DNA from 3 places in the Streptomyces sp. 1222.5 genome. Region 2 is predicted to be linked to each of the others. Evidence: riboswitches for the same ligand, from Rfam matches in the RefSeq annotation. Region 2 holds a riboswitch; each other region holds the start of a gene.
What was found. Region 2 has a riboswitch for S-adenosylmethionine ahead of BLW57_RS28050 (aminotransferase class V-fold PLP-dependent enzyme). Riboswitches for the same ligand answer to the same signal wherever they lie in the genome.

Region 1 (9,721 bases), 2.1 Mb from region 2:
CGGGCCCCATAAAAGGAGCAAAAGCCGCATAAAACCCGCGTAGTTTGGCTACTTCTTGTCGGGCCTGCGGCATGAATGCAGGGCTCGCGACCCGAAGGCCACGACCGCGTTCCCCAACTGTACCGCGCTCAATCACGCAGAATTGCCCCCTCCGCTTCTCTCACGGAGGGGGCAATCCGATGAACAATGCGTCACCGCTGTTACCGAAGGTAATGATCGGTCATCCGGTCAGCAGCCGCCGGCCACCGCGGGAATGATCGAGACACCCGCGCCGTCGGGCGTGGCCGTCTGGAGGCCCTGCTCGAAACGCACGTCGTCGTCGTTGACGTAGACGTTCACGAAACGGCGCAGCTTGCCCTGGTCGTCCAGCACCCGGGCGGCGATCCCGGTGTGGTTCTTCTCCAGGCTCTCGATGACCTCGGCGAGGGTCACCCCCTCGGCGCTGACCTCGGCCTGGCCGCCGGTGTAGGTGCGCAGGATGGTCGGGATGCGAACGGTCACGCTCATGCGAGGCCAGCCTCTCGGAAGGAGTCCAGGGTCGGGCGGATGGTGGCGCTGAGGCCGGTGCCGGCCACCGCGTCGAGGGTCTTGAGGCCGTCGCCGGTGTTGAGGACGACCGTGGTCTTCGCCGGGTCCAGCAGGCCGTCCTTGAGCAGCTTGCGGGTGACGCCGACGGTCACGCCGCCCGCCGTCTCCGCGAAGATGCCCTCGGTGCGGGCGAGCAGCTTGATGGCGTCGACGACCTCGGCGTCCGTCACGTCCTCCACGGCGCCGCCGGTGCGGCGCGCGATGTCGAGGACGTAGGGGCCGTCGGCCGGGTTGCCGATGGCAAGCGACTTGGCGATGGTGTTCGGCTTCTGCGGGCGGACCACGTCGTGGCCGGCCTTGAAGGCGGTGGACACCGGGGAGCAGCCCTCGGCCTGTGCGCCGAAGATCCTGTACGGCCTGTCCTCGACCAGACCGAGCTTGATCAGCTCCTGGAGGCCTTTGTCGATCTTCGTGAGCTGGGAGCCCGAGGCGATCGGGACCACGATCTGGTCCGGGAGGCGCCAGCCGAGCTGCTCGCAGATCTCGTAGGCGAGGGTCTTGGAGCCCTCCGCGTAGTACGGCCGCAGGTTGACGTTGACGAAGCCCCAGCCCTCGCCGGCCGGGTCGCCGATCAGCTCGGAGCAGAAGCGGTTCACGTCGTCGTAGTTGCCCTCGATGCCGACGAGCTCACCGCCGTACACCGCGGCCATCACGACCTTGCCCTGCTCCAGGTCGTGCGGGATGAACACGCAGGAGCGGAAGCCGGCCCGGGCGGCGGCGGCGCCGACGGCACCGGCCAGGTTGCCCGTGGAGGAGCAGGAGAGCGTGGTGAAGCCGAACGCGCGGGCGGCCTCCAGGGCCTGGGCGACGACCCGGTCCTTGAAGGAGTGCGTCGGGTTGCCGGAGTCGTCCTTCACGAACAGGCCACCGGTGACGCCGAGCTCGCGGGCGAGGTTGTCGGCCTTGACGAGCTTCGTCCAGCCCGGGTTGAGGTTGGGCTTGTCGGCCACGTCGGCGGGGACGGGCAGCAGCGGCGCGTAACGCCAGATGTTCGCGGGGCCCGCTTCGATGCGCCGGCGCAGTTCCTCGGTGTCGTACGCGGAGAAGTCGTAGGCGATCTCCAGCGGGCCGAAACACTCCTCGCAGGCGAAGACCGGCCCGAGGGGTACCCGGTGTCCGCATTCGCGGCAGCTGAGGGCAGCGGCGGGACCGAGGTCGACGGCGGGATTGCTGGTGCTTGCGACAGTCTGCACAGCCATGGAGGCGAGGCCCTTTCTCCTCATCTTCCTCACGACGCACTTCGCCGTGAGACGGATTTGGCACCTTCCCTAGCCGGGAGCCTCGCGGAGACGATCAGAACTGATCTACGAGTACCGACTGGAGGGTTGCCGGGGCTTCATCGGGCCGTTTCCCTCTGCCCCTCTGGATGAGCTGTATGTGGTTGTCGACACCGGTGACCCCCGACATGCGATGGTCATCGGCGTTGTTCAAGACTGTAACCGAAGGCCAGGACAGTTGAGATAGTCGTCCGAACCGCGAGACAACGTGAGGAGCCGCAGACCGTGCTGGAAGAAGTCGAGCGCTGGCTGGCCACCCGCTCCTGGTCCGTGGCCGATCGCCCGCTCCACCGGATCCTGGCCGCCAAGCAGCGTACGGGTCAGACGGTCAGCGTCGTGCTGCCCGCCCTCGACGAGGAGGAGACGGTCGGCGACATCGTCGCGGTGATCCGTCACGACCTCGTCGAGCAGGTACCGCTGGTCGACGAGATCGTCGTCGTCGACTCCGGCTCCACCGACCGCACCTCCGAGGTCGCCGCCGCCGCGGGCGCCCGGGTCGTCCACCGCGACGACATCCTGCCCCGCCTGCCGGCCGTCCCCGGCAAGGGCGAGGTGCTGTGGCGCTCGCTGCTGGTGACCGGCGGGGACATCCTCTGCTTCATCGATGCGGACCTGCGCGAGTTCTCCTCCGACTTCGTCTCCGGGATCGTCGGCCCGCTGCTCACCGACCCCGAGGTGGATCTCGTCAAGGGCATGTACGACCGCCCGCTCGGGGGTGCGGCCGGGCAGGGCGGCCGGGTCACCGAGCTGATGGCCCGCCCGCTGCTGAACATGCACTGGCCGCAGCTGGCCGGTTTCGTGCAGCCGCTGGGCGGCGAGTACGCGGCCCGCCGCTCGCTGCTGGAGCAGCTGCCGTTCCCCGTCGGCTACGGCGTGGAGCTGGGGATGCTGGTGGACGCCCTGCACCTGGTGGGGCTGGACGCGCTGGCCCAGGTGGACGTCGGGGTGCGCAAGCACCGCCACCAGGACGGCCAGGCGCTGGGCCGCATGGCCGCCGCCATCTACCGCACCGCCCAGCTCCGGCTGGCCCGGGGGCACCTGGTGCGGCCCTCCCTGACCCAGTTCGAGCGGGGCGAGGACGGTTTTGAGCCGCGCACCTATTCGGTGGACACCGAGGAACGGCCCCCGATGGCGGAGGTCGCGGAGTACGCGGCACGCCGGGTGGCCTGAGCGGGCCGGCCGTGCGGGCACGCGAAGGAACGGCTGTATACAGCCCCCTTCCGGGGTGGAGCGTACGTTTGAGCGTTTCCGGGTCGGGCTAGGTTGAGGCGTATGGCTTCCACGCACGGCGCTGAGGTGCTGGTCGCGTCCAATCGCGGCCCGGTTTCGTACACGGTGGACGACGACTCGGGCGGCTCGCTGCGCGCCAGGCGCGGCGGCGGCGGGCTGGTCTCCGGGCTGTCGGCCATCGGGCCGGACACGAACGCGGTGTGGGTGTGCGCCGCACTCGGCGACGGCGACCGGGAGGCCGTACGCCGCGCGGACGGCGGACTCCTGCCCACCGAGGACACCGGCGGCCAGCGGGTGCGGATGCTCGACATCGACGCCCAGGTGCACGCGGACGCGTACAACGGCATCGCCAACTCGGTGCTCTGGTTCGTCCACCACATGCTCTACCAGACCCCGCTGGAGCCGGTCTTCGACGCCGAATTCCGGCGGCAGTGGGCGGCCTACGAGGCGTACAACCGGGCGTTCGCCGAGGCGCTGGCCGAGGAGGCGGCCGAGGGCGCGGCGGTGCTGATCCAGGACTACCACCTGGCCCTCGCCCCCCGGATGCTCCGCCGGCTCCGTCCCGACCTGCGCATCGGTCACTTCTCGCACACCCCGTGGGCCCCGCCGGACTACTTCCGCCTGCTGCCCGACGACATCGCGGCCGAGCTGCTGAGCGGCATCCTGGGCGCGGACCGGGCGGCGTTCCTCACGCAGCGCTGGGCCGACGCTTTCAAGGACTGCTGTCACGCGGTGCTCGGGCCCGGCATCCCCTCGGGCACGCGGATCGGCGTGCACGGGCTCGGCGCGGACGGCGACTTCCTGCGCAAGCGGGCCCACGAGCCGGACGTGGCCGAGCGGATGGCGGCGCTGCGCCAGGAGATCGGCGAGGGACGCCGGACCATCGTCCGCGTGGACCGCACCGAGCTGTCCAAGAACATCGTGCGCGGCCTGCTGGCGTACCGGCAGCTGCTCGACGACCACCCCGAGTGGCGCGAGAAGGTCGTCCACGTGGCGTTCGCCTATCCCTCCCGGCAGGACCTCGCCGTGTACCGGGACTACACGGCCGAGGTGCAGCGGGTGGCCGAGGACATCAACGCGCGCTACGGCACGCCCGGCTGGACCCCGGTCGAGCTGCACGTGAAGGACGACTTCGCGCGCTCGCTGGCCGCCTACCGGCTCGCCGACGTGGCGCTGGTCAACCCCATCCGGGACGGCATGAACCTGGTCGCCAAGGAGATCCCGCTGCTGTCCGACGAGGGCTGCGCGCTGGTGCTGTCACGCGAGGCGGGGGCGTACGAGGAGCTGGGCGCGGACGCGATCGTGGTGAACCCGTACGACGTCACGGGCACGGCGGACGCGCTGCACGAGGCGCTGAGCCTGCCGCGCGAGGAGCGGGCGGAGCGGTCGAAGCGGCTGGCTGCCGCCGCGACCGCGCTTCCGCCGGCGCGGTGGTTCCTGGACCAGTTGCACGCCCTGGACGATCAGTCCAGCTGAGCGGCGATCCCCCGCAGCAGTGCCACGACGCCCTCCGGGCCGTCCACCACCAGGTCGGCCCGTTCGGCGAGTTCCGTGACCTCGGCGCTGCCGCTGCACACCAGGAGGCCGGGGACGCCGTCGGAGCGGAGCTTGTCCACGGCCGCGTAGGCGGGCAGGTCGCCCAGGTCGTCGCCGGCGTAGACGACCGACCGGGCGCCGGTCGCCCGGACGTGCTCGGCGAGCGCGACGCCCTTGTCCATGCCGGGCGGGCGCAGCTCCAGCACCATCCGGCCGGGTTCGACGATCAGGCCGTGCCGGGTGGCGAGGTCGGTGAGCGGCTCCCGCAGGGCCTCGAAGGCGGCCTGCGGGTCCTGGGCGCGGCGGGTGTGGACAGCGACCGCCCGGCCCTTCTCCTCGATCCAGGTGCCCTGCCGGGCGCCGACCTGTTCCAGCACGCCGGGCAGCTCCGCGCGGACCGCCGCCACCCCGGGGTGCGGGGCGGGTGCGGTGACCGTGCCGGTGACCGCGTCCCAGCGTTCGGCGCCGTAGTGGCCGAGGACGGTGAGGTGCTCCAGGCCGGGCACGCCGGCGAAGCCGCCGTACCGGACGGCGACACCGGCGGGGCGGCCGGTGATGACGGCCACGGAGGCCACCTTGGGGGCGAGGGCGGCGATCGCGGACACCGCCTCGGGATGGGCGCGGGCCTGCTCGGGGTCGGCGACGATCGGGGCCAGGGTGCCGTCGAAGTCGAGTCCGACCACCGCGGTGCGGGGACCGGCCAGGAGGGCGGCCAGGCCGTCCCGGCCGGCCTGGGTGGCCGGGGTCGGCAGGGGGTCCGTGCCGTGGGTCGGGTCGGGTGAGTCCGTCGTATGGGTGCCCATACGGCGACACTATCCGCGGAACGCCGGGTCCACTCCTCAACGCTCGGACCGGCGGGCCTCTCGCACCCGGCGCAGCCGGTTGACCGTCACCGGGTCGTGGGCCAGGGCCCGCTCGTCGTCGAGCAGGGCGTTGAGCAGCTGGTAGTAGCGCACGGGCGACAGGTCCAGCTCCTCGCGTATCGCCCGTTCCTTCGCGCCGGGGCCGGTGAACCCGCGGCGCTCCAGCGCGAGGATGGCTTGTTCGCGGTGGCCCAGTTCCATGCCGGCCACGGTAGCGCCGGGTACCGACAGCGGGCTCAGCCGGCGTCGCTGCTGTCGGCCGCCGTGGCCGCCGTCTGGAGGCGGGTGAGGACGCCGGAGGGGCTGCCGCCGGGGGCGACCGCCTGGCCGATGTCCTTCTTCACGGAGGCGCTGACCGCCGCCCAGGACGTCTTGCCGACGGGGTACAGCTCGGAGGTGGGCAGCTGGGCGAGGAAGGGGCGCAGCGCCTTGTCGGTGGCCTTGTCCGACGCGCTCATGGTGTCGGAGGCGGAGCTGGTGACCGGCAGCAGCCCGTACTCGCGGGAGAAGGCGAGGACGTTCTTCTCGCTGTAGGCGAAGTCGAGGAAGTCGCCGATCCGGTCGGCGTTGCCGTTCTGCTTGAAGGCCATCATCCAGTCGGCCACGCCCATCGACGCCCTGGCCTTGCCGGTGCGGCCCGGCATGGGCACCATGCCGAACTTCACGCCCTTCTTGGCCGCCTGCTGCATCAGCGTGGGGTGGCCGTTGAGCATGCCGACCTGCCCGTCGGCGAAGGCGGCGAAGGCGGTCGCGCGGTTGAGCCTGCCGGGGGCGACGGGTCCGGTCAGGTCCTTGCCGACCAGTTCGTCCTTGAGCCAGGTGAGGGTGCCGACGTTCTGCGTGGAGTCGATCGTGTAGGTGCCGATGTCGTCGGTGTAGCCGCTGCCGCCGTTGTCGCCGCTGAGCAGCCACTGCATGGTCTCGGCCTGGGCCTCCTCGGGTCCGAGGGGCAGGGCGTAGGGGTACTTCACCCCCTTGCTCTTGAGCGCCTCGGCGTCGGCGGCCAGTTCGTCCCAGGTGGTCGGCGGGGTGATGCCGGCCTTGGCGAAGAGGGTCTTGTTGTAGAAGAGGACGCGGGTGGAGGCGGCGAAGGGTATGCCGTACTGGGTGTGCTTCCACTGGCCCGCGTCGGAGAGCTGCGACAGCAGGTCGGCCTGGGTGCGGATGGAGAGGACGTCCGAGGCCGGGTAGAGCTTGCCGGCGGCCGCGTAGTCGGCGTAGGCGCCGATCTGCGCCAGGTCGGGCGCGTGTCCGGCGTCGACCATCTCCTTGACCTTGGCGTCGACGTCGTTCCAGGAGTAGACGCTGACCTCGATCTTCACGCCGGGGTGCGCCGACTCGTACGTATCGGCCAGGGCCTTCCAGTACTTCTCGGAGCTGTTGGCGGCCGAGTCGCCGTAGTCGGCGGCGATCAGTCTGAGCGTCACGTCGGAGGAGCCGGTACTCCCGCATCCGCCGAGGACCGCCGTCATGCCCAGAGCGGACACCACCGCGATCGTTCCTGCCGTAAGCCGACGCACCCTCAAAGCCCCAACCCTGCTGTCTGACGGTTCAATATGTGGACGCATAAGGTCTACACCACGCGAGTGGACTAGACCTCTCCCGGGTGCGGGGGCCACACTAGGCCCCGTGGTGAGACATGTCATCGCCCTCGACGTGGGCGGTACCGGGATGAAGGCCGCACTCGTCGGCGACGACGGCGCGCTGCTGCACCGCGCCCGCCGCGCCACCGGGCGCGAGCGCGGCCCCGACGCGGTGGTCGCGGAGATCCTCGACTTCGCCGCCGGGCTGCGCGCGTACGGAGTGGAGCGGTACGGCGAGGCCGCCGCCGCGGCCGGTATCGCGGTCCCCGGGATCGTCGACGAGGAGCGGGGCGTCGCCGCCTACGCGGCCAACCTCGGCTGGCGGGACGTCCCGCTGCGCGCCCTGCTCGCCGAACGGCTCGGGATGCCCGTCGCCCTCGGCCACGACGTGCGCACCGGCGGGCTCGCCGAGGGCCGCATCGGCGCGGGCCAGGGCGCCGACCGGTTCCTGTTCGTGCCGCTGGGCACCGGCATCGCCGGCGCCATCGGCCTGGACGGCCGGGTCGAGACCGGCGCGCACGGCTTCGCCGGCGAGATCGGCCACATCGTCGTACGGCCCGGCGGCACGCCCTGCCCGTGCGGGCAGCGCGGCTGTCTGGAGCGGTACGCCTCCGCGTCCGCCGTCAGCGAGGCGTGGGCGGCCGCCGGCGGGGACCCGGAAGCGGACGCGGCCGACTGTGCCGAGGCCGTCGCGTCCGGTGACCCGAACGCCGTCCGGGTCTGGCAGGACGCGGTGGACGCGCTCGCCGACGGGCTGGTCACCGCGCTCACCCTGCTGGACCCGCGGACGCTGATCATCGGTGGCGGCCTGGCCGAGGCGGGGGAAGTGTTGTTCCAGCCGCTGCGGACCGCCGTCCGGCAGCGGGTCACCTTCCAGAAACTGCCGGCCATCGTTCCCGCGGCGCTGGGGGACACGGCGGGCTGCCTGGGCGCGGGACTGCTCGCCCGGGATCTCCTCAACCACACCGACCGTACGGAGGTAACCCCCTGATGGCAGCCGACCCAGGGGCGCGGGACGCCTCGACACGCGGCTCCGCCGCGTGGGCGCGACCGGCCACGACCCACCCGCAGCCCGCCGCGGCCGCGACCCCCCTCGTACTGTCCGGCGCCAGCGTGGTCCTCCCCACCGGAACCGTCGAAGAGGGCCGGGTGATCGTCGACGGCACCCGCATCACCGGCACGGCCCCCGAGAACGCGCGGGTCGTGGACGTACGGAACCACTGGCTGGTGCCCGGCTTCGTCGACATCCACAACCACGGCGGTGGCGGCGCCTCCTTCGCCGGCACCCCCGAGCAGATCCTCACCGCGATCCGCACGCACCGCCTGCACGGCACCACCACCCTGGTCGCCTCCACCGTCACCGACGAGATGGACCTGCTGGTGCGGCAGGCCGGGCTGCTGAGCGAGCTCGCAGAACAGGGGGAGATCGCCGGCATCCACTTCGAGGGGCCGTTCATCTCGCCGTGCCGCAAGGGCGCGCACTCCGAGGCGCTGCTGCGCGACCCGGATCCGGCGGAGGTGCGCAAGCTGATCGACGCGGCGCGCGGCAAGGCGAAGATGGTGACGCTCGCGACCGAGCTGCCGGGCGGCATCGACTCCGTACGGCTGCTCGCGGAGCACGGGGTGATCGCGGCGATCGGTCACACGGACGCCAGTTACGAGCAGACGGTCGAGGCCATCGACGCCGGCGCCACGGTCGCCACCCACCTCTTCAACGCCATGCCGGGTCTCGGCCACCGCGCACCCGGCCCGATCGCGGCCCTGCTGGAGGACGAGCGGGTCACGGTCGAGCTGATCAACGACGGGACGCATCTGCATCCGGCCGCGCTGGAGCTCGCCTTCCACCACGCGGGCGCGGACCGGGTCGCGTTCATCACCGACGCGATGGACGCGGCCGGCATCGGTGACGGCCGCTACATGCTCGGCCCGCTGGAGGTCGAGGTCAGCGAGGGGGTGGCCCGGCTGGTGGAGGGCGGCTCGATCGCGGGCTCCACGCTCACGCTGGACCGGGCGTTCAAGCGGGCGGTGACCGTCGACGGGCTGTCGGTGGAGGACGCCGTGACGGCGCTGTCGGCCAACCCGGCCCGGCTGCTGGGCCTGTCCGACCGCGTCGGGTCCCTGGAGCCCGGCAAGGACGCCGACCTCGTGCTGCTCGACGCGGACTTCGGCATCAAGGGCGTGATGCGCCGGGGCGAGTGGGTGGTCGCTCCCCAACTGGCCTGATCCGTCCCTCTTTTCCCGCGACGGCGGCCGACCCGTGACTGGGCCGGCCGCCGTCTCTTTGGCATGATCGTGCCCCCGGAATGACAGGCACAGGGACTTCGAGGGAGGTCGGACCGGGTGATCCTCACGGTCACGCTGAACACCGCTCTCGACATCACCTATCGGGTGCGGTCGCTGCGGCCCCACACCTCGCACCGGGTCACGGACGTCGGGGAACGGCCGGGCGGCAAGGGCGTGAACGTCGCGCGGGTGCTGGCGGCGCTGGGCCACGAGGTGACGGTCGCCGGATTCGCGGGAGGCGCGACCGGCGAGGTGCTGCGCGAGCGGCTGTCCGCCGTGGCCGGGGTGACGGACGCGCTGGTGCCCGTCGGCGGACCGACCCGCCGCACGATCGCCGTGGTGGACGAACTCTCGGGTGACA
Region 2 (9,721 bases):
GAAGGACGAGGGGCCGGTGGCGCCGTAGACGTACGGCGTGCCGATCTTGCTCTGGGCGGCGGAGAAGGCCGCCGAGGCGCGGCCGGAGGCCGGCGGGGCGTCGCCGAGGTCCACGCGGTCGGAGGAGGAGCGGTTGGCGCGCTCCTGCTTGGCCGCGAGCTCCGCCTTCTCCTTGGCCGTCAGGGTGTTGAGGAGCTTCTGCGCCTCGGCGAGCTTGCCCTGGACTTCCTTCTTCTTCTCCTCCAGCTGGGTACGCGTGGAGGAGAGGTCCTTGAGCTTCTCCGCGGCTTCCGCCCGCTCCTGGGCGAGTTCGCGCTGCTTGTCCTGAATCTTCTTCAGGGCGTCGACCTGCTGGCTGCTCAACTGGTCGAGCGTGGAGGCCTTGTCGAGGTAGTCGTCCGGGTTGGACGACAGCAGCAGCTGCACCGAGGGGTCGATGCCGCCCGAGCGGTACTGGGCGGTGGCCAGCGAACCCAGGCCGTCGCGGAGCTTGTTGAGCTCCTGCTGGCCGCGGGCCACGTCGTCCTGGACGGTGGAGATCTCCTTCTGCAGCTTCTGCTGCTTCTCCTTGGCCCCGTTGTACTTCTCGGTGGCCTGCTCGGCCTGCTCGTAGAGCTTGTCGACCTTCGCCTTCACCTCGTCCTTGCTCAGCTTCTCGCTGGGGGCGGCGTTGGCGGCGTTCGCGCTCAGCGCGACGGCAGCGGCGGCTGCGGTGGTCAGCACGGTGACACGCGTGCGGCTCGGCTGCTTGGGTCGACGGTGGGACGCCACTGAGGACGAACTCCTTCTTGTGAGTGATCACCCGTTCGGAGGTTCGAGCCCAGACCCTAGTGACCCAGTTGTGATCAGTTCAAATCCTCACGGCAAAAAAACCTGTGACGCAATGCATTCTTTGCACACAACTCACGTGCAGTGATGCCTGATTGACACTACGTTGCGTGACGATACGGCCAATTCGGGCATTGCATATGCCCGTTGCACCTTCAGGACAGACGCTTCAGAAGCACCGCAGACGCGACCGGTCGGGCACCCGCCTTGGCGACCCCGTCGGCCACCTCCCGGTCGGTGGAGGCGACGATGACCGGACGGCCCGGCGGCTCCGCGCGCACGAGCTGCCGGATCAGCTCGTCGGCCGTGACGCCCGGCTTGGAGAACAGCACCCGCACCCCGCGCGGCGGCGCGAGCAGCACCGGCGCGGCCAGTTCGGCACCGTCGAAGACACAGGTGACCTCCGCGCCGGTCTGCGCGGCGAGCGCGGAGAGCTGGCCGAGCAGCCTCAGCCGCTGCTTCTCCAGCGGCATCTGGGGATAGCCGGTCTTGGTCACGTTGTAGCCGTCGACGACCAGATGGGCCTGCGGCAGCGCGAGCAACTGGTCGAGGATCGCGGGGTCGTTCTCGGACAGGGCACGGGCCGCGATGTCCTTCGGGGTCATGCGTCCCGGTTCGACGGCGTCCACGGTCTCGGCCGGGCGCACGGAGACCGGGGGCAGCGCGAGTTCGCGCCGCAGCCCCTGGGTGGCGTCCAGCAGGGTGTCCAGCAGCAGCCGTACCCGCATGTCCTCCACGCTGCGGCCCTCGCGGGAGGCCCGTCTGGTGGCCTCCAGCGTCGCCTCGGCCTCGCCGAGGCGGGCCCTGAGCCGCCGGGACTCGCTCTCGGCCGCCGACACCTGCGTCTGCGCCTCGGCGCGTACGCCGTCGATCTCGCCCCGCGCCTTGCGCAGCGCGGCCTCGCCCCGCTTGACGTCACTGAGCGCGGCACGCAGTTTCCGGTGCAGCGACTCGGCTTCCTTCTTCGCCGACTCCAGCTCCACGCGGAGCCGTTCGGTCTCGGCGCGGGTCTGGTCGCGGGCCTGCGTCAGCTCGGCGCGCAGCCGCTCCAGCTCGGCCCGGCTCTCCTCGTCCGCCCGCTCGGCGTCCGCGCGCTGGGCCTCCTCGCCGGCCGCGGTGACCAGCTTCACCCAGCCCGCCGGGCGCAGTACGTAGGCCGCGGCCGCCACATCCAGCGGGTCCGCGGCCGGGGGCGGGGAGCCTGAGTCGAGGGCGCCGGCGAGTTCCGGCTGCGCCTCTCTGAACTTCTCCCCGATCCGCTGCCGGAACAGCGGGTCGGTCTCCAGCGCGGTCGCCATCGCGTTCCCGGCGAACTTCGCCCGGCGATTGGGGGCGAACCGGGCGTACTGCCTCAGCTGGGCGGGCAGTTCCGCCACGGTGAGGCCGCCGAAACCGTCCGAGACGATCTGCACGACGCGTCGGCGCACGCCGTCGGGCAGCGGACGGTCAAGCACCTCAGCGGTGCCGTCGCCCGGCCCCCCGCCTGCGGTCTCCACCATCCGTCACACCCCATCGCCTCAAGCGCTTCCCCGGGGCCGCTCCGCTCAGGAGCCGGCGCCCGGCCTGTCCACGAGTTCCACCTGGTCCACCGCGTTGCACCAGCGACAGCGGACCGACTCGATGGTCTCACTGACCACCTCACGCTCCTCCACCGTCGGCTCGCCCGCCAGGTCGAGGTGGACGTACTCGACGACCTTCGAGGAGCGCGTCACGTCGAACCGGGTGAGGTTGCCGCACAGGGTGCAGCGCCATCGCGTCGTGGCGGTCGGCAGGGGAACCGTCATCGTGGTCGTCCGCTTCCTTCTCGTCCAGGGGTCCGCGCCGCCGGCCGACGCGTGTGGCTCGTAACCCTACGGCCTGGCGGGTCCTCGCCGCCCGTCCGTCCACGGCGGCGAGGCGGTCTGTCGGCTTGCGTCCCATTACGTCATGCTCTGTAGCCATGATCAGCACCTGGAGACCGGCGCCCGGCAGGACACCCGTATCGGTTCGTGGGACCTCGGCCCCGGTGACGTTCGGCCTCATCGTCCTGTGCGGCCTGATCTTCGCCCTCGGCCCCGCCTCCGGGCTCGTCCCCTCGTACGGCTCCGGGGACGCGCTGCTGCCGGCGCAGCGGGCGTACTTCCGCCACTGGGGCGTCGTCCCGGCCGACCTGTTCGACGGTGCCGTCCGCGAGGCGCTCACCCCGGTCACCGCCCTGTTCGTGCACGGCAGCTGGGTGCATCTGCTCGGCAACATGCTCTTCCTCTTCGTCTTCGGGGCGATGACCGAGGAGCGGATGGGCCGGATGGAGTTCACCCTGTTCTACGTCGGCTGCGGATACCTGGCCCTGCTCGGCTACGCGGCCGCCAACGCCACCTCCGAACAGTCGCTGGTGGGCGCCTCCGGGGCGATCTCAGCGGTCCTCGGAGCGTTCCTCTACCTGTTCCCCCGCGCCCGCGTGACCAGTCTTCTTCCGTTCCTGTTCTTCCTGCCGCTGCGCTTTCCGGCCTGGGTCGTGCTGCCGTTCTGGGCGGCCCTGCAGTGGTTCGCCGCGGGCCGCGCCTCCGACGGCCCCGGCGTGGCCTACCTGGCCCACCTGGTGGGCTTCGGGCTCGGCTTCGGCTACGCCTGGGTGCGCTACGGGCGTGGGACTAGAGTGAGATCCGCACCGGCCCCGGCGTCCCAGGGAGAGAACCAGCCGTGATCACCGCGATCGTCCTCATCAAGACCAGCGTGGACCGGATCCCCGAGATCGCGGAGCAGATCGCCGCGCTGGAGAGTGTCAGCGAGGTCTTCTCGGTCACCGGCACCTACGACCTGATCGCCATGGTCCGGGTTCGGCAGCACGAGGACCTCGCCGACGTCATCCCGGGAAAGATCAGCAAGATCCCCGGCGTGGAGGGCACCGACACCCACGTCGCCTTCCGCACCTACTCGCAGCACGACCTCGAGGCCGCGTTCGCGATCGGCCTGGACAACTAGGCACTCACGTCCACCGCGGCGATGCCGGTTCCCGAGGGGACGTAGAGGCGCCGGCCGCGGACGACCGGGACGTGCTGGTCGTCGCCGGCGCCGTGGCCGAGGGTCGCGCTCCAGCGCTTGCGGCCGTTCAGGTCCAGGGCCCACACCCGGTCCGCGGACCGCGCGTACACGGTGTCGCCGCCGGCCACCGCGCGGGGTTCGCCGGTGGCACCCCGCACGTCGTACGACCAGGCCCTGGAGCCGTCGGCCGCCCGGACCGCGTACACGGTCGCGGCTTCCGTGCCGATGACGAGGGAGCGGCTGCCGGCCGTCATGGTGCCGCTGCCGTAGGCCTCGGTGCGCCACAGCCGCCGGCCGTCCCTGACCCGGAAGGCCTGGCGTACGGCGGCGGAGTCGGCGAACAGGGTGGTGCCCGAGAGCGCGGCGGCGGTCACGTCGGTGCCCGCGGGCACCTGCCACGCTCGTGAGCCGTCCCGCGCGTCCAGCGCCAGCAGCACGTCCCCGTAACTGCCGGTGCACACCAGACCGTCCGCGACCACGGGGGTGCCGGTGGGGCCGGCCGGGGTCTTCGCGCTCCACCGGGTGCCACCGTCGGGGGCGTAGCGGCGCAGTCCGCCCGCGTCCGTGCCCCCGAAGGAGACGAGCACGTCGTCGCCGAGCAGGACGGGCACGGCGTAGCCGTGGTCCCCGAGGGTGCGGGTCCACCGCGGGTGGCCCGAGGGGCTCACCGCGGTCAGCCGGCGCTCGTCCTCGGCGGGGAAGCCGACCACGCAGTACACCCCCTCACGGGTGGCCACCGGGCTGGAGACGTCGTCGCCGAGCCGGACCTTCCAGCGCCTTGAGCCGTCGCGGGATATCGCGTGCAGCACACCGTCCGAGGTGCCGACGTAGACGACCGAGCCGTCCGGGGAGAGCGCGCAGCACGGCCCGTCCAGGCCACCGATGCCGCCGACGTCGTACTGCCAGCGCAGCACCGCGCTGCGCTCGACCGCCGCGGGGGTCGAGGTGAGTGAGTCGCTGTGGCCGGCGCTGTGGCTGACGACGTCGGGCCCCCGCTGCCACAGCCACGCCCCGGCCCCCGCCGCCGCGGACCCCCCGGCGAGCACCTTCAGCAGCCGCCGCCGACCGGGCGCGACGGGGCCGCGGGGCCGGACGACGGGGGTGGTGGGAGAGGAGGACGAGGCGGGGGTGGCAGGAGTGACCGTGGTGGCCTCGGGCACCGAAGGGACGGCGGTGGCCGCCTCGGGAGCCGTGATCACGGCTCGGCTCGCGCCGGCGGCCGGGGTCGCGGAGGCGGGCCCGGATGCAGCAGCTCCGGTGGCCGGGTCCGGGGTCGCGGCGGACCGGGACGGTTCGGAAGGCGCCGGGGTTACGGGCCCGGGCTCGGTGGACCCGGGCGCCAGGTCCGGCGTGGCAGCCGGCCGGGGCCGTTCGGAGGTTGCCGGGTCGGTGGCAGCGGGCACGGCGGCCCGGGATGCCGGACCGGACGCGACGGACCCGGGCGCCAGGTCCGGCATGGCGGTCGCCCCGGGTGGTTCGGAGGGCGCCGGGGCGGCGGCGTCGGGGGCGGCCGGGGACAGGTACTCGACGCCGCTGGGGCGGTCGTCGTGCGCCGGGCCGGGGCCGGCGGCCGGGCCGTACCAGCCGGGGCGGACGGCGCCGCGCAGGGCATGCGTGGTGAACCCGGCGGCCGCCACCACCTCCGACGGCGTCGGGCGCTCCAGCGGGTCCTCGCGCAGACAGGCCGCCACCAGCGGCCGTACCCCCTCCGGTACGCCGGACAGGTCGAAGTCGCGGGTCAGGATGCGCAGCAGGATCACCGAGTCCTGACCCTCCCCGAAGGGCTCGCGGCCGGCCGCCGCGTGGGCGAGGACCGCGCCGAGGGAGAAGACGTCGCTGGGCGGGCCGACCTGCCCGCCGTTGCGGATCTGCTCCGGCGAGACGTAGCCGACCGAGCCGACGACCGCGCCGGTCCGGGTCAGCGCCGTCGCCTCGAGGGCCCGCACGATCCCGAAGTCGATGACCCGGGGCCCGTCCGGGGCGAGCAGGATGTTGGACGGCTTCAGGTCCCGGTGGATCAGGCCCTTGGCGTGGATGGCGGCCAGCGCCTCGGCGAGCGCCGCGGCGAGCACGCGGACCGCCGGCTCGGGCAGCGCCCCGTGGTCCAGGACGGCGTCCCGCAGATTCGGGCCCGGCACGAACTCCGTCGCCATCCAAGGCCGTTCGGCCTCCGTGTCGGCGTCGACGACCCGGGCCGTGAAGGTGCCCTCGCCGCCGACGGTCCGCGCGGCACGCACCTCGTGCCGGAACCGCGCCCGGAAGGTGCGGTCCTCGGCGTGCTCGTGGCGTACGACCTTCACCGCGAGCCGGAGGCCGGTGCGGGACTCGGCGAGGTAGACCTCGCCCATGCCGCCGGACCCGAGTCGGCGCAGGACTTCGTACGGGCCGATCCGTGCCGGGCCGGTTGCGCGCGACTGCACTTCGCACTCTCCCCCGATCGAACTGCTGTCGGGGGGAGTCTATTTGGCCCCGGGAAGCTTCACACCGCCGGGACGCAGCGGCCGTCCTCCGTGCGGTACCGCCACTTCGCGCCGTCGCGGACCAGCTCCTTCACCGCGGTCACGAACCGCGCCACGTGCTCGTCCGGGGTGCCCGCCCCGAAGCTCACGCGGATGGCGTTCAGGGACTTCTCCCCCGGAGCCGCCTCGGGGGCGCCGCACTCGCCCTGGGTCTGCGGGTCGCTGCCCAGCAGGGTGCGGACCAGCGGGTGGGCGCAGAAGAGGCCGTCGCGGACGCCGATGCCGTACTCGGCGGACAGGGCCGCGGCGAAGTGGGAGCTGTTCCAGCCCTCGACCACGAAGGAGATGACACCGACGCGCGGGGCGTCGTCGCCGAAGAGGGACAGGATCCGCACCTCGGGCACCTCGGCGAGGCCCTCGCGGACCGTGCGGACGAGGTGCTGCTCGCGGGCGACGAGGGTGTCCCAGCCGGCCTCGGTGAGCGCCTTGCAGGCCGAGGCGATGGAGTAGGCGCCGATGACGTTCGGGGAGCCGGCCTCGTGGCGGGCGGCGCTGTCGTGCCACTCCACGTCCACTCCCCCGTCGGTGCGCCGGGTGACCTTTCGGCTGGCGCCGCCGCCCGCGAGGTACGGCTCGGCCGCCCGCAGCCAGTCGGCGCGGCCGGCCAGCACACCGGAGCCGAAGGGGGCGTACAGCTTGTGTCCGGAGAAGGCGACCCAGTCGACGTCCAGTTCGCGGATGTCCACCGGGTGGTGCGGGGCGAGCTGCGCGGCGTCGAGGACGATGCGGGCGCCGTGCGCGTGGGCGACGGCGGCCAGCTCGCGCACCGGCCACAGCTCACCGGTGACGTTGGAGGCACCGGTGACGCAGACCAGGGCCGGGCCGTGCGGGTCGCGGTCGGCGAGGGCCCGCTCCAGGGTCTCGACGGCCTGGCGGGGGGTGCGCGGAGCGTCCAGGCAGCTGACCCGGGCGTCCTGCCAGGGCAGCAGGGAGGCGTGGTGCTCGGTCTCGAAGACGAAGACCTGGCAGTCGGCGGGCAGGGCGCGGGCCAGCAGGTTCAGCGAGTCGGTGGTCGACCGGGTGAACACCACCTGGTCGTCCTGGCGGCAGCCGAGGAAGGCGGCGACGGTCCTGCGGGCGTTCTCGAACAGGTCGGTGGAGAGCTGGGAGAGGTAGCCGGCGCCGCGGTGGACGCTGCCGTAGTACGGCGCGTAGGCGGCGACGTCGTCCCAGACGCGCTGGAGCGCGGGGGCGCTGGCCGCGTAGTCCAGTGCGGCGTAGGCGACTTCGCCGCCCGTCACGAGAGGGACGGTGACATCCCGTCCCAGAACGGGCAGCGGGGCACAGACGGTCTGGTCGGCGGCAGCGGTGGAGACGGACATGGGTGAACTCCCGTGGGCAAGGGGGACCGCCGCGCGAGCGGACACGGCTCGAGCGCGGTGAAGGGTGAAAGGGGATGCGGAGGCGGGGCTCTGCGGCCCTATCGCATTCGCTTGCTCACGGAAGGCTCCTCGGACGACCAGGACCCCTGGCGTGCGAGGGGTCCGCGCTTGCCGTGGACCTTGCTGTCCACGACCTGGTCTTCACCCGGGGCACCCCGCCACGGACGGAGGGTTGCCGGACAGTCGGCCGGGGCCTCATGACTGTCACTCATGACCTGGTCCAACATCCTGCCACACGGTCCTCGGCGCGCAAGGCGCGGTCCACCATGCGGACCGCGCCCCGTCTTCGCGCCGGCCGGGCTCAGGCGTTGCTGGCGGCGACCCACCGCTCCAGCGACCGCTTGGCCGCGCCCGAGTCGATCGACTCCCTGGCCTCGGCCATGCCGGCGCGCAGCTGGTCGGCGAGGGGCGCGTCCGTCGGACGGAGGGCGGCGAGCGCGGCGGCCGAGTTCAGCAGCACCGCGTCCCGCACCGGGCCCTGCTCGCCGTCCAGCAGTCGACGGGCCACCGCCGCGTTGTAGACGGCGTCGGCGCCGCGCAGGGCCTCCACGGGGACCAGCTCGATGCCGACGTCACGGGGGTCGAACGTCTCCTCCGCGACCTTGCCGTCCCGGACCACCCACACCTTGGAGGTGGCGGTGACGGTCAGTTCGTCCAGGCCGTCGTCGCCGCGGAAGACCAGGGCGGAATTGCCGCGCTCGGCGAGGACACCGGCGACGATCGGCGCCATCCGCGGGTCGGCGACCCCGACGGCCTGGGCGCGCACCTTGGCCGGGTTGGTCAGCGGGCCGAGCACGTTGAACGTCGTCCGGATGCCCAACTGCCCGCGCGCCGCGGCCACGTGGCGCAGCGAGGGGTGGAACTTCACCGCGAAGCAGATGGTGATGCCGGCTTCCTGGGCGACCTCGGCGACCCGCTTCGGGGTCAGGTTCAGGTTGATGCCGAGCTTCTCCAGGACGTCGGAGGAGCCGGAGGCGGAGGAGGCGGCACGGTTGCCGTGCTTGACGACCTGCGCGCCGGTGCCGGCGACGACGATCGAGGACATGGTGGAGATGTTCACCGTCTTGGCGCCGTCGCCGCCGGTGCCGACGATGTCGACGGCCGGCCCGGGCACCTCGATCACGTTGGCGTGCTCGTACATCGTCCGGACGAGTCCGGTGATCTCCTGGACCGTCTCGCCCTTGGCCCGCAGCGCGACCATGAATCCGGCGATCTGCGCGTCGGTCGCCTCGCCGCGCATGATCAGGTCCATCGCCCACGCGGTCTCGTCGGCGGAGAGGTCACGGCCGTCGAGCAGCCCGTTCAGCAGGGCGGGCCAGGAACGGCCCGCCGCGGTGTCGCCTCCAGCGGGGGTCACAGCGCTCATCAGCCGCTCCTCGTACACAGTCCTGCCAGGTCGTACACCACCCTATCCAGCCCGGAGCACGGCGAAGGGCCCCGTCCGCAACCCGGACGGGGCCCTTCGCCGTGGCGTGGCGACGCGGGGATCAGTGGTGGCCGTGGCCGCTCGTGATCTCCTTGTACTCGTCTACGGTCGGCTTCGGGATCTGGTTGTCCTCGCCGTAGTAGGCGTTGGACAGCTTCGCCCGCAGCTTCTGCGTGGCCGGCACCTTGCGCTCGACGCCGTTCGCGTCGACCGTCGGGCCGATCTCGGCCGGCGCGTACTGGTTGTGCGCGGTGAGCGTGTGCAGCTGCTCCTGGCTGAGCGGCTCGTGCACCTCGATGAACTCACCGTGCGGCAGCCGCTTGATGATGCCGGTCTCGCGGCCGTGCAGCACCTTCTCGCGGTCACGGCGCTGCAGCCCCAGGCAGATCCGCTTGGTGACGATGAACGCGAGGACCGGTCCGACGAAGAACGAGATCCGGACGAACCAGGTGACGTCGTTGATCGACAGGTGGAAGTGGGTGGCGAAGAGGTCGTTGCCACCACCGACCAGACCGACCATGTACACGGTGACCCAGGCGACACCG
Region 3 (9,721 bases), 4.7 Mb from region 2:
CCGGCCGAGCGCGGCCACGGTGACCGCCGCCAGCCGGCCGGTGCCGTGCGCCTCGACCACCGTGTGCCGGGGCAGCACCCGCACGCCGTGCAGCAGCAGCCGGGCCGCGTAGCCGGCGCCCTCGGCGAGCTTCGCGGGCTGTGCGGCCAGGGCGGGCGCCCGGCGCAGCAGGGCCCCGGGGCCGGCGGACTCGGCCAGCGCGGCCACGCGGGCGCCCGCCGCGGCGAGCCCGGTGGCCACGGGGAGCAGCAGCGGGCCGGTTCCGGCGACGACCGCCGTCCGGCCGGGCAGCACCAGGCCGCCCTTGAGCATGGCCTGCGCGCCGCCCGCCGTGACGACCCCGGGCAGTGTCCAGCCGGGGAACGGCAGCACGCGTTCACAGCTTCCGGTGGCGAGCAGGACGGCGTCGGCGCGGACGGTGATCCCCTCGTCCTGATCCGGGCCCAGCAGCGCGTGCACGGTGATCGGCGCCGGACCGGAGCCGCGCCGCACGCACCACACGTGATGATCCGTCAGGTGGGTGACACGTCCCGCGGCTCGGTGCCGGTCGAGACCGTTCCGCAGCCGCTCCCAGGTGCGCCACTGGTGGTGCAGGGCCTGCGGCCGGCGGGCGCCGAGAGCCGGGGCGGGCTGCCGGTAGAACTGGCCGCCCGCCTGGTCGGCGGCGTCCAGGAGGGTCACGCGGACGCCCCGGGCGGCCGCCGCCAGGGCCGCGGCGAGCCCGGCCGGACCGGCGCCGATCACGGCGAGACGAGGGTGTTCAGTCATCGTCGTGGCCCGTCCCCTCCTGGCTGCGGATCAGCTGTCCCGGGCGCACGGGCACCAGACAGGCCCGCCTGTTCGGGCGGCCGTCTACGGTGACCAGGCAGTCGAAGCACACGCCGATCCCGCAGAACACCCCGCGCGGCGCTCTGGTGCCCCGCGTGCGGCGCCAGGCCGTCACACCCGCCGACCACAGCGCCGCCGCGATCGTCTGGCCCGGCAGCGCCGGCAGTGGCCGTCCGTCGAACGTCACGGTGAAGGCCTCGCCCGGCCGTGCCCGGGTCAGCTCCATCGGATTCACCGGGCCTCGCCTCCGTCGTCGAACTCGTCCTCGAACGCGTCGTCCTCGAACCGCTCCGGCCGGAACGGTGCGATGTCCTGTCCGGTCGCCCTGCCGGTGAGCGCGTGGGCGATCAACTGCCCGGTACCGGGGGCCAGTCCGATGCCGGCGCCCTCGTGCCCGCAGGCGTGGAACAGTCCGGGCGCCCGGGGATCCGGTCCGATCGCCGGGAGGTGGTCGGGCAGGTACGGCCGGAAGCCCGCGTACGTCCGCTGGGCGTGCACCCGTTCCAGGAAGGGGAACAGCCCGATCGCCCCGGCCGCGAGCGCCCGCACGGCGGGGAGCGACAACGAGCGGTCGAAGCCGACCCGTTCGCGGGTGGCGCCGATCAGGACGGGTCCCGCGGCCGTGCCCTCCACCACCGGTGAGGCGCGCAGGGCCGCCGAGTCGCTGGCCACGTCGGCCACGTAGTCGGCGGCGTACACCTTGTGCCGCACCATCCGCGGCAGCGGCTCGGTGACCAGGACGAAGCCGCGCCGGGGGAGCACCGGCAGCCGGACGCCCGCGAGCGAGGCGAGGTCGCCGCCCCAGGTGCCGGCCGCGTTGACCACCGCCGACGCGTGGATGTCGCCCCGGTCGGTGCGGACGCCGCGCACCGGTCCCTCCGCCGCGCGGAGCACACCGGTCACCGTGTGGCCGGTGTGCACGGCGGCACCGGAGGCGCGCAGCAGGTGGGCGGCGGCCAGTGCGGGCATCACCTGGGCGTCCTGCGGGTAGCGCACTCCGCCCGCCAGACCGGGGGCCAAGTGAGGCTCCAGGGGCAGCAGTTCATCCGGTCCGACCGGCTCGGCCGTGACGCCGGCGGCACGCTGGCCCCCGGCGAAGCCGGCCAGCGCCGACAGGGCGTCCGGCGTCGAGGCGACCACCAGGCCGCCCTTCGGCTCGTACTCGATCGCCCGGCCCAGCTCCTCCGCCAGCTCGGCCCACAACCCGGCGGACAGCAGGGCCAGTTCGAGCTCCGGCCCAGGTTCCTTGTCGGAGACGAGCAGGTTGCCCTCGCCGGCGCCGGTGGTGCCGCCGGCCACCGGGCCCCGGTCCACCACTCGAACGTCGAGGCCGGCGCGTGCGGCGTACAGCGCACAGGCCGCGCCCACCATTCCGGCTCCGACGACCACGACATCGCAGGTCAGTCGCTTTGCCACGTCAGTACTATGTCACATGTCTCTCTCGCTGAGGAGTCCCCGCGTCCCTTCCCGGCCGCCGTGTCGACCCGCCCGGAGTCCCAGGCGTGGACGCCCCCTTGACGTCGTACGGAGCCGGATCGACACTCCAGGGAGGGAATCCTAGTGAACAGGTAGGAAAACATGGCGCGCCTCGAGACGGTCACCGGCCGAGCAGGCCGAACGCCGTTCCGCGCCCCCCTGCTCACCTCCCGCCTGCACATCGATCTGCTGCGCGTCTGCAGCGCCATCAGCGGCCGGCACTGAGCCGGGCCCCCTCGCCCGCACCGCACGAGGCGCCCGCCGGTGCGCCCTTCCGCACGCCCAACGACCAGGGGAGACGCATGTCCACCAGTCCGCTCGCCGCCGTCCCGGACGTCCACCGCAGCGCCCCCGCCTTCCGCGGCCGGATCGGCCGGGACGCCCGCAGCGGCCACTACGCCGTGCCGCACCGCTACCGGCTCCATCTCTCGACCGCCTGTCCCGACGGGCTGCGCCTCGCCGTCGGCCACAGCCTCCTGGCCCTGGACGGCAGTTGTCCCGTCACCCCGCTGCCCGCGGTCCCCGACCGTCCCGACGGCGGCCACGCGGCGCTGCTGCCGCTGTACGAGGCGAGCGCCCACCACTACAGCGGCCCCGCCCTCGCGCCCGTGCTCAGTGACGACTGGTCCGGACGCATCGTCAGCACCCACGCCCGCGACATCCTGCGCGACCTCGACCGCTTCGCGTACGACGGCGGCACCTGTCTGTACCCGTGCGGAACGGAGTCCGTGATCGAGGCCGTCGAGCGGATGTGCACCGAGGGCATCGAGGGGGCCGCCCAGAGTGCCGGACGGGCCGGAACGGATCCGGCGGAACGGGCCGCCGCCCTGGAGGTCCTGCTCGGCACCCTCGGCCGGCTGGAGCGGCGGCTGCTCGACGCGGAGTACCTGGTCGGCGACCGGCTCACCGCGGCCGACGTCGAGCTGTGGGTGACCCTGGTCCAGCTCGACACCGTGCACCGCTGCCACCTCGACGCCTCCGCGGTCCACCGGATCACGGGCCACCACGCCCTGTGGGCCTACGCCCGCCGCCTGGCCGCCCGTCACGCCTTCGGCCGGCACGTCGACCTCGACGGCATCTCCCGCCGCCACCACGGCCGTTGCCAGGGCCTGGAGGCGGCCGGGGCGGCCGTCCAGATCCTGGACTGGGCCGGTCACGCGGCCGACGCGCCGGACGTTTCCCGCAGGTGAGGAAGGGCGTCCGGCGTCCACTTCGCGGACGGCCGTTGACATTCCCGCGGCCGACTGCCTTACTTTCCGCTCAGAACGGTCACGAGCGTCAGCGCCAAGCCCTGGCTCGCTGACCGGCAACCCTCGCACCGCGGTGGGGTGCCCCAGGTGACGACCGGACCGGACGACGTTCTCGGTAAGCGCGAGGCCCACGGGCCCGGACAGTGACAGGTGACGCCATGTACGCAAGCCCCAGGACGGCCCCGAGCCGCCCCCAGGGCTGCGTACCGTCCGCCCAGCTCCTGGTCGCCGACCGCGCCGTCGATCTGCTCCGCGTCAGCAGCGCACTGTGTACCGCACCGGGCTCTGCCCGCTGTCCGGGCTGACCTCCCGCTTCTCGGCCCCCCGCGTTCCCCGGGCACACCGTCCGTCCGGTGTGCCGTCGCCCGCCCGGTTCCCGGTCCCGCGCGTACCCGTGTGCCCTCCCGTGCCCCAGTGCCGTGGTGCCGCACACCCGCCCGCCGCGCCGTCCGGGGCCGTCCGACCCCCAGCCGGAGCCCGCCATGAGCGAACCCCCAGGCGCCGCCCTCTCTCTCGCCGAGGCGCCACCGTCCGACACACCGTCAAAACAACGCACCGCGCAGCACGTTCAGCCGCTGCGCCGCCCCGGCCGCTGGATCCTCACCGCGATCGTCCTCGTGCTGGTCGCGCAGATCCTGCACGGACTGGTGACGAACCCCTTCTACCAGTGGGACCGATTCCGCTACTGGTTCCTGCGCCCGACCGTGCTGGACGGCCTCGGTGTCACCCTCGAAGTCGCCGCGCTCAGCGCCGTACTGGGACTGGCCGGCGGCATCCTGCTGGCGCTCGCCAGAGTGTCCGGAAGCCCGGTGCTGCGCGCCGTCAGCTGGACGTACACCTGGCTGTTCCGCTCGATCCCGCTGATCGTGGTGCTGATCTTCCTGTACAACTTCAGCGCCCTGTACCGGACGTTGAGCCTCGGCGTGCCGTTCGGCCCCGCCTTCGTCACCTTCGACGAGTCGAAGCTGGCCACCGACCTGGCGATCGCCGTCGTGGGGCTCAGTCTCAACGAGGCGGCGTACGCGGCCGAGGTGGTACGCGGCGGCCTGCTCTCCGTCGACCAGGGACAGCACGAGGCGGCCGCCGCGCTCGGACTGCCCAGGGGCTACCGGTTCCGCAGGATCGTCTTCCCGCAGGCCCTCAGGTCCATCACACCGAACTACGTCAACCAGCTCATCGGCCTCGTCAAGAGCACGTCCCTGGTGTTCTACGTGTCCCTGCTCGACCTGTTCGGGTCCGTGCAGTCGATGGGCAACACCTACCCCGGCGACATCGTGCCGCTGCTGCTGGTCGCCACCGTCTGGTACCTGATCCTGACCAGCGCCGTGTCCGTCGTCCAGTTCTACGTCGAGCGGTACTACGCCCGCGGTGCCACGCGCACCCTGCCGCCGACCCCGGTCCAGAAGGCCCTGGCCGGACTCACCGACCTGCGGGCCCGGCTGCGCAGGGAGGCCGCCGTATGACGAGCGCACCCGCCTTCGAGGAGGCCGCCCCCGCCGCGCTGGAGGTGCACGACGTCCACAAGTGGTACGGCACCCACCGCGTCCTCGACGGCATCGACCTGTCCATCCGCCCCGGCGAGGTCACCGTGATCCTCGGCCCGTCCGGCTCCGGCAAGTCGACCCTGCTCAGGGTCATGAACCACTTGGAGAAGCCCGAGATCGGCCACGTCAGCGTCGGCGGCGAGCCGATCGGCGTGAAGCGTCAGGGGGAGCACCTGAAGGAGCTCGGCGAACGCGCCATCCTGGCGCAGCGCAGCCGGATCGGTTTCGTCTTCCAGAACTTCAACCTCTTTCCGCACCTGACGGTCCTCGACAACGTCGCCGCGGCCCCCGCCGCCACCGGCAGGCTGACCAGGCCGGCAGCCCGGGAGCTCGCCCGGGAACTCCTCGAACGGGTGGGGCTCGGCGACCGGACCGGCGCCTACCCGCGCCAGCTGTCCGGCGGGCAGCAGCAGCGCGTCGCCATCGCCCGCGCCCTCGCCCTGCGCCCCGGGGTCATCCTCTTCGACGAACCGACCTCGGCGCTCGACCCCGAACTCGTCGGCGAGGTACTGGCCGTCATCAAGGACCTGGCGACCAGCGGCACCACGCTCGTCATCGTCACCCACGAGATCGGTTTCGCCCGCGAGATCGCCGACCGGGTCGTCTTCATCGACGGCGGCCGGATCGTCGAACAGGGCCCGCCCGAGAAGGTGCTGGACCGGCCGCGGCACGAACGGACCCGGAACTTCCTCGCCAGGGTGCTCTGACCCGCCCCCCGGCGGCGTACCCACGCCCCCCCCACGGCACCACCGCACCACCTCACTTCCCTCGACAGCGAGACAAGGACAGCCACGCCATGCCCAGCCACATCTCCCGACGCAGCCTGACACGCGGCATCACCGCGGCGACCGCCGTCGCCACCCTCGCCACCGGGCTCACCGCCTGCGGGGGCGACAGCGAGGCGGCCGCCCGGACCGAGACCACCGGAACGGTCACCGTGGGGCAGCTGTCCAACGGAGCCGCCGAGGAGACCGAACTGAAGGTCTCCGAGGTGAAGTCGATCAGCGCCGAACTGCCTGCCGCCGTCCGCAGGAGCGGCAAGCTCGTCATCGGCGTCGGGGCCCTGCCGTCGGGGTCCGCGCCCCTGAACTTCGTGGGCAGCGACCAGAAGACGCTCACCGGCTCCGAGCCCGACTTCGGCCGCCTGGTGGCCGCCGTTCTCGGCCTCAAGCCCGAGATCAGGAACTCCACCTGGGAGAACCTCTTCGTCGGCGTCGACAGCGGCAAGGTCGACGTGGCCTTCTCCAACGTGACCGACACCGAGGAGCGCAAGAAGAAGTACGAGTTCGCCTCCTACCGTCAGGACAACCTGGCCTTCGAGGTACTGAAGAAGAACACCTGGAAGTTCGACGGCGACTACAAGAGCCTCGCGGACAAGACGGTCTCCGTGGGCTCCGGCACCAACCAGGAGAAGATCCTCCTGGAGTGGAAGGCCAAGCTGGCCAAGGAGGGCAAGAAGCTCACCGTCAAGTACTTCCCCGACCAGAACTCCATCAACCTGGCGCTCGGCAGCGGCAAGATCGACGCCTTCTTCGGCCCGAACCCCAGCGTCGCCTACCGGGCCCGGCAGACCGCCGACACGCCCAACCCCACCCGCAACGCGGGCACTTTCTCCGGGGCCGGTGAGACGCTCCAGGGACTGATCGCCGCGACCGCCAAGAAGGACAGCGGTCTCGCCGAGCCGCTCGCCGACGCCATCAACTACCTCATCGAGCACGGGCAGTACGCCAAGTGGCTGGCCGCCTACAACCTCTCCAACGAGGCCGTGGCCAAGTCGGAGGTCAACCCGCCCGGCCTGCCGCTGGACAACTCCTGACGGTCCAGCCGTCCCGACCAGTGACACCGAGCCGAGAAGGGACTCCGCCTCCGTGGCCCCAACGACCGACCTCCGCGCGGGCGGAGCCCCCGCCCCGGCCGGCACGGCCGTCCTCGACAACGCGGTCTGGGCCGCTCTCGACGGCCCGCACGCCCACCTCGCCGAACGCGTGGGCCGCGCCGCCCGCTACCTGCCCGGGACCTACGACTTCGCCGCCCTCGCCGACCCCGCCGACCCGGCCGCCTGGACCGACCTGCACACGCTGGCCGGTCCCGGAACCACCGTACGGATCAAGCCCGTCGAGCGGGTTCCGGACGGGTGGGAGGTCGTCGGCGGCGGGGAGGGGGTCCAGCTCGTCGACACCGCCCTGCGGGCCGCACCCGACCCGGAGGCGGTACGGCTGGGACCCGCGGACGTCCCCGAGATCCTCGACCTGGTCGCCCGGAGCCGCCCCGGCCCGTTCCTGAACCGGACCGTCGACATGGGGTCCTACCGCGGCATCCGGTACGAGGGCCGGCTGATCGCCCTCGCGGGGGAGCGGCTGCGGCTCCCCGGCTGGACGGAGATCAGCGCCGTCTGCACCGACCCCGGGCACCGCACCCGGGGCCTGGCCACCCGGCTGGTGCGCGCGGTCGCCGCGGGCATCCGGGACCGCGGGGACACCCCGTTCCTGCACGCGGCCGCGGACAACCGCCGGGCGATCCGGCTCTACGAGTCGATCGGGTTCACGTTCCGCCGCCGCTCACGGATCGTCCGGGTCCGCACACCGGGAACACCCGGCGCCGGCCGGGCGTTGTACTCGTGACGGGATCCGCCCGGCGGTCGCCGACCAGGCCCGCCGCGCCCGACGGACGGAGGTGACGGCCGTGACCCGCGTACTCCCGCCCTGCGTTGCGCACCCGTACCGCTCCGTGCGTCTGCACTCCCGGCCGCACATAGACCTCCAGCGCGTGTCCGCCGCACTCTGTCGCCGCTGACCTCCTCTCCTTCTCCTCCCTTCTCTCCCCGGCACCGCGCCCGGGTCTCCTGCCGCCGCGCTCGCCGTCGCCGACGCCCGCCCGGTGAGCCGGCCCTGTCGTACGGACATCAAGGAAGGCACCGACGTGTCCTCAACTCCCGCTTCCCCGCTGCATCTCGCCGTCGCCCTGGACGGCACCGGCTGGCATCCGGCGTCCTGGCGCGAACCGGTCGCCCGCCCCCGGGACCTGTTCACCGCCGGCTACTGGGCCGACCTGGTCGCCGAGGCCGAACGCGGCCTGCTCGACTTCGTCACCATCGAGGACGGCCTCGGCCCGCAGTCCTCGCGCTTCCTCCAGCCGGACGACCGCACCGACCAGGTGCGGGGCCGGCTCGACGCGGTCCTCGTCGCCTCCCGCGTCGCCCCGCTCACCCGGCACATAGGTCTCGTCCCGACCGTCGTGGCCACGCACACCGAGCCGTTCCACATCTCCAAGGCGATCGCCACCCTGGACTACGTCAGCACCGGACGCGCCGGCCTGCGGGTGCAGATCACCGCCCGCCCCGACGAGGCCGCCCACTTCGGCCGCCGCACGATCGAGCCCGTCGACGCCTACGACAGCCCGGCCGCCCGGGACCAGGTCGCCGCGCTGTTCGAGGAGGCCACCGACCACGTGGAGGCCGTGCGCCGGCTCTGGGACAGCTGGGAGGACGACGCCGAGATCCGCGACGCCGCCACCGGCCGGTTCATCGACCGGGACAAGCTGCACTACATCGACTTCCAGGGCCGCTTCTTCAGTGTGAAGGGCCCCTCCATCACACCCCGGCCACCGCAGGGCCAGCCGCTGGTCACCGCCCTCGCGCACCAGACCGTCCCGTACCGGCTGGTGGCCCGGCAGGCCGACGTCGGCTACGTCACCCCGCACGACACGGACCAGGCCCGTGCGATCGTCACGGAGATCCGTGCCGAGCAGGAGGCCGCGGGCCGGGCCGGGGAGACCCTGCACGTCTTCGGTGACCTCGTCGTGTTCCTCGACGACACCCGGGCGGAGGCGCAGGGCCGCCGGGAGCGCCTGGACACCCTCGCGGGCGAGCCGTACACCAGCGACGCCCGGATCTTCACCGGCACCGCCGCCCAGCTGGCCGACCTGCTGGAGGAGCTGGCGTCGGCGGGGCTGACCGGCTTCCGTCTGCGGCCCGCCGTCGCCGGCCACGACCTGCCCCGGATCAGCCGGGACCTGGTGCCCGAACTCCAGCGCCGCGACCGCTTCCGCGACGCCTACGAGGCCGGCACCCTGCGCGGCCTCCTCGGCCTCGCCCGCCCCGCCAACCGCTACGCAGCCGCATCGGCCTGAGCGGCCGGAGAGGACCACCCCACCCCATGAGCAAGCCGCTGAAGCAGATACACCTGGCCGCGCACTTCCCGGGCGTCAACAACACCACCGTGTGGAGCGACCCGGCCGCCGGCAGCCACATCGAGTTCGACTCCTTCGTGCGCTTCGCCCGCACCGCCGAACGCGCCAAGTTCGACTTCCTGTTCCTCGCCGAGGGCCTGCGCCTGCGCGAACAGGGGGGCAGCATCTACGACCTGGACGTCGTCGGCCGCCCCGACACCTTCACCGTGCTGGCCGCGCTGGCCGCCGTCACCGACCGGCTCGGCCTGACCGGCACCATCAACTCCACGTTCAACGAGCCGTACGAGGTGGCCCGCCAGTTCGCAAGCCTCGACCATCTCTCCGACGGCCGCTCCGCGTGGAACGTCGTCACGTCCTGGGACGCCTTCACCGGCGAGAACTTCCGCCGCGGCGGATTCCTGCCGCAGGACGAGCGCTACTCCCGCGCCAAGGAGT

Region 1: linked by a shared signal. The riboswitch ahead of thrC (threonine synthase) and the one ahead of BLW57_RS28050 (aminotransferase class V-fold PLP-dependent enzyme) in region 2 are both predicted to bind S-adenosylmethionine.
Region 3: linked by a shared signal. The riboswitch ahead of BLW57_RS06955 (amino acid ABC transporter permease) and the one ahead of BLW57_RS28050 (aminotransferase class V-fold PLP-dependent enzyme) in region 2 are both predicted to bind S-adenosylmethionine.

What each region holds. Positions count from the first base shown of each region.
Region 1 is NZ_FNSZ01000001.1:4,080,792-4,090,512, forward strand. It holds gene BLW57_RS18200 (MoaD/ThiS family protein) at 229-507, opposite strand; gene thrC (threonine synthase) at 504-1,787, opposite strand; SAM riboswitch class I at 1,805-1,961, opposite strand; gene BLW57_RS18210 (glucosyl-3-phosphoglycerate synthase) at 2,091-3,035, shown strand; gene BLW57_RS18215 (alpha,alpha-trehalose-phosphate synthase (UDP-forming)) at 3,138-4,571, shown strand; gene otsB (trehalose-phosphatase) at 4,559-5,434, opposite strand; gene BLW57_RS18225 (DUF3263 domain-containing protein) at 5,471-5,695, opposite strand; gene BLW57_RS18230 (extracellular solute-binding protein) at 5,731-6,984, opposite strand; gene BLW57_RS18235 (ROK family protein) at 7,127-8,068, shown strand; gene nagA (N-acetylglucosamine-6-phosphate deacetylase) at 8,068-9,300, shown strand; gene BLW57_RS18245 (1-phosphofructokinase family hexose kinase) at 9,418-9,721, shown strand, end outside.
Region 2 is NZ_FNSZ01000001.1:6,209,245-6,218,965, reverse strand. It holds gene BLW57_RS28080 (C40 family peptidase) at 1-771, opposite strand, end outside; gene BLW57_RS28075 (NYN domain-containing protein) at 984-2,327, opposite strand; gene BLW57_RS28070 (hypothetical protein) at 2,373-2,612, opposite strand; gene BLW57_RS28065 (rhomboid family intramembrane serine protease) at 2,768-3,511, shown strand; gene BLW57_RS28060 (Lrp/AsnC family transcriptional regulator) at 3,508-3,789, shown strand; gene BLW57_RS42905 (protein kinase domain-containing protein) at 3,786-6,269, opposite strand; gene BLW57_RS28050 (aminotransferase class V-fold PLP-dependent enzyme) at 6,329-7,690, opposite strand; SAM riboswitch class IV at 7,850-7,966, opposite strand; gene trpD (anthranilate phosphoribosyltransferase) at 8,052-9,116, opposite strand; gene BLW57_RS28040 (cytochrome bc1 complex cytochrome b subunit) at 9,238-9,721, opposite strand, start outside.
Region 3 is NZ_FNSZ01000001.1:1,537,498-1,547,218, reverse strand. It holds gene BLW57_RS06975 (FAD/NAD(P)-dependent oxidoreductase) at 1-768, opposite strand, end outside; gene BLW57_RS06970 ((2Fe-2S)-binding protein) at 761-1,063, opposite strand; gene BLW57_RS06965 (NAD(P)/FAD-dependent oxidoreductase) at 1,060-2,244, opposite strand; gene BLW57_RS42165 (putative leader peptide) at 2,407-2,529, shown strand; gene BLW57_RS06960 (glutathione S-transferase C-terminal domain-containing protein) at 2,607-3,494, shown strand; SAM riboswitch class IV at 3,572-3,682, shown strand; gene BLW57_RS06955 (amino acid ABC transporter permease) at 4,037-5,017, shown strand; gene BLW57_RS06950 (amino acid ABC transporter ATP-binding protein) at 5,014-5,805, shown strand; gene BLW57_RS06945 (transporter substrate-binding domain-containing protein) at 5,895-6,914, shown strand; gene BLW57_RS06940 (GNAT family N-acetyltransferase) at 6,967-7,719, shown strand; gene BLW57_RS43040 (putative leader peptide) at 7,772-7,891, shown strand; gene BLW57_RS06935 (LLM class flavin-dependent oxidoreductase) at 8,018-9,226, shown strand; gene BLW57_RS06930 (NtaA/DmoA family FMN-dependent monooxygenase) at 9,253-9,721, shown strand, end outside.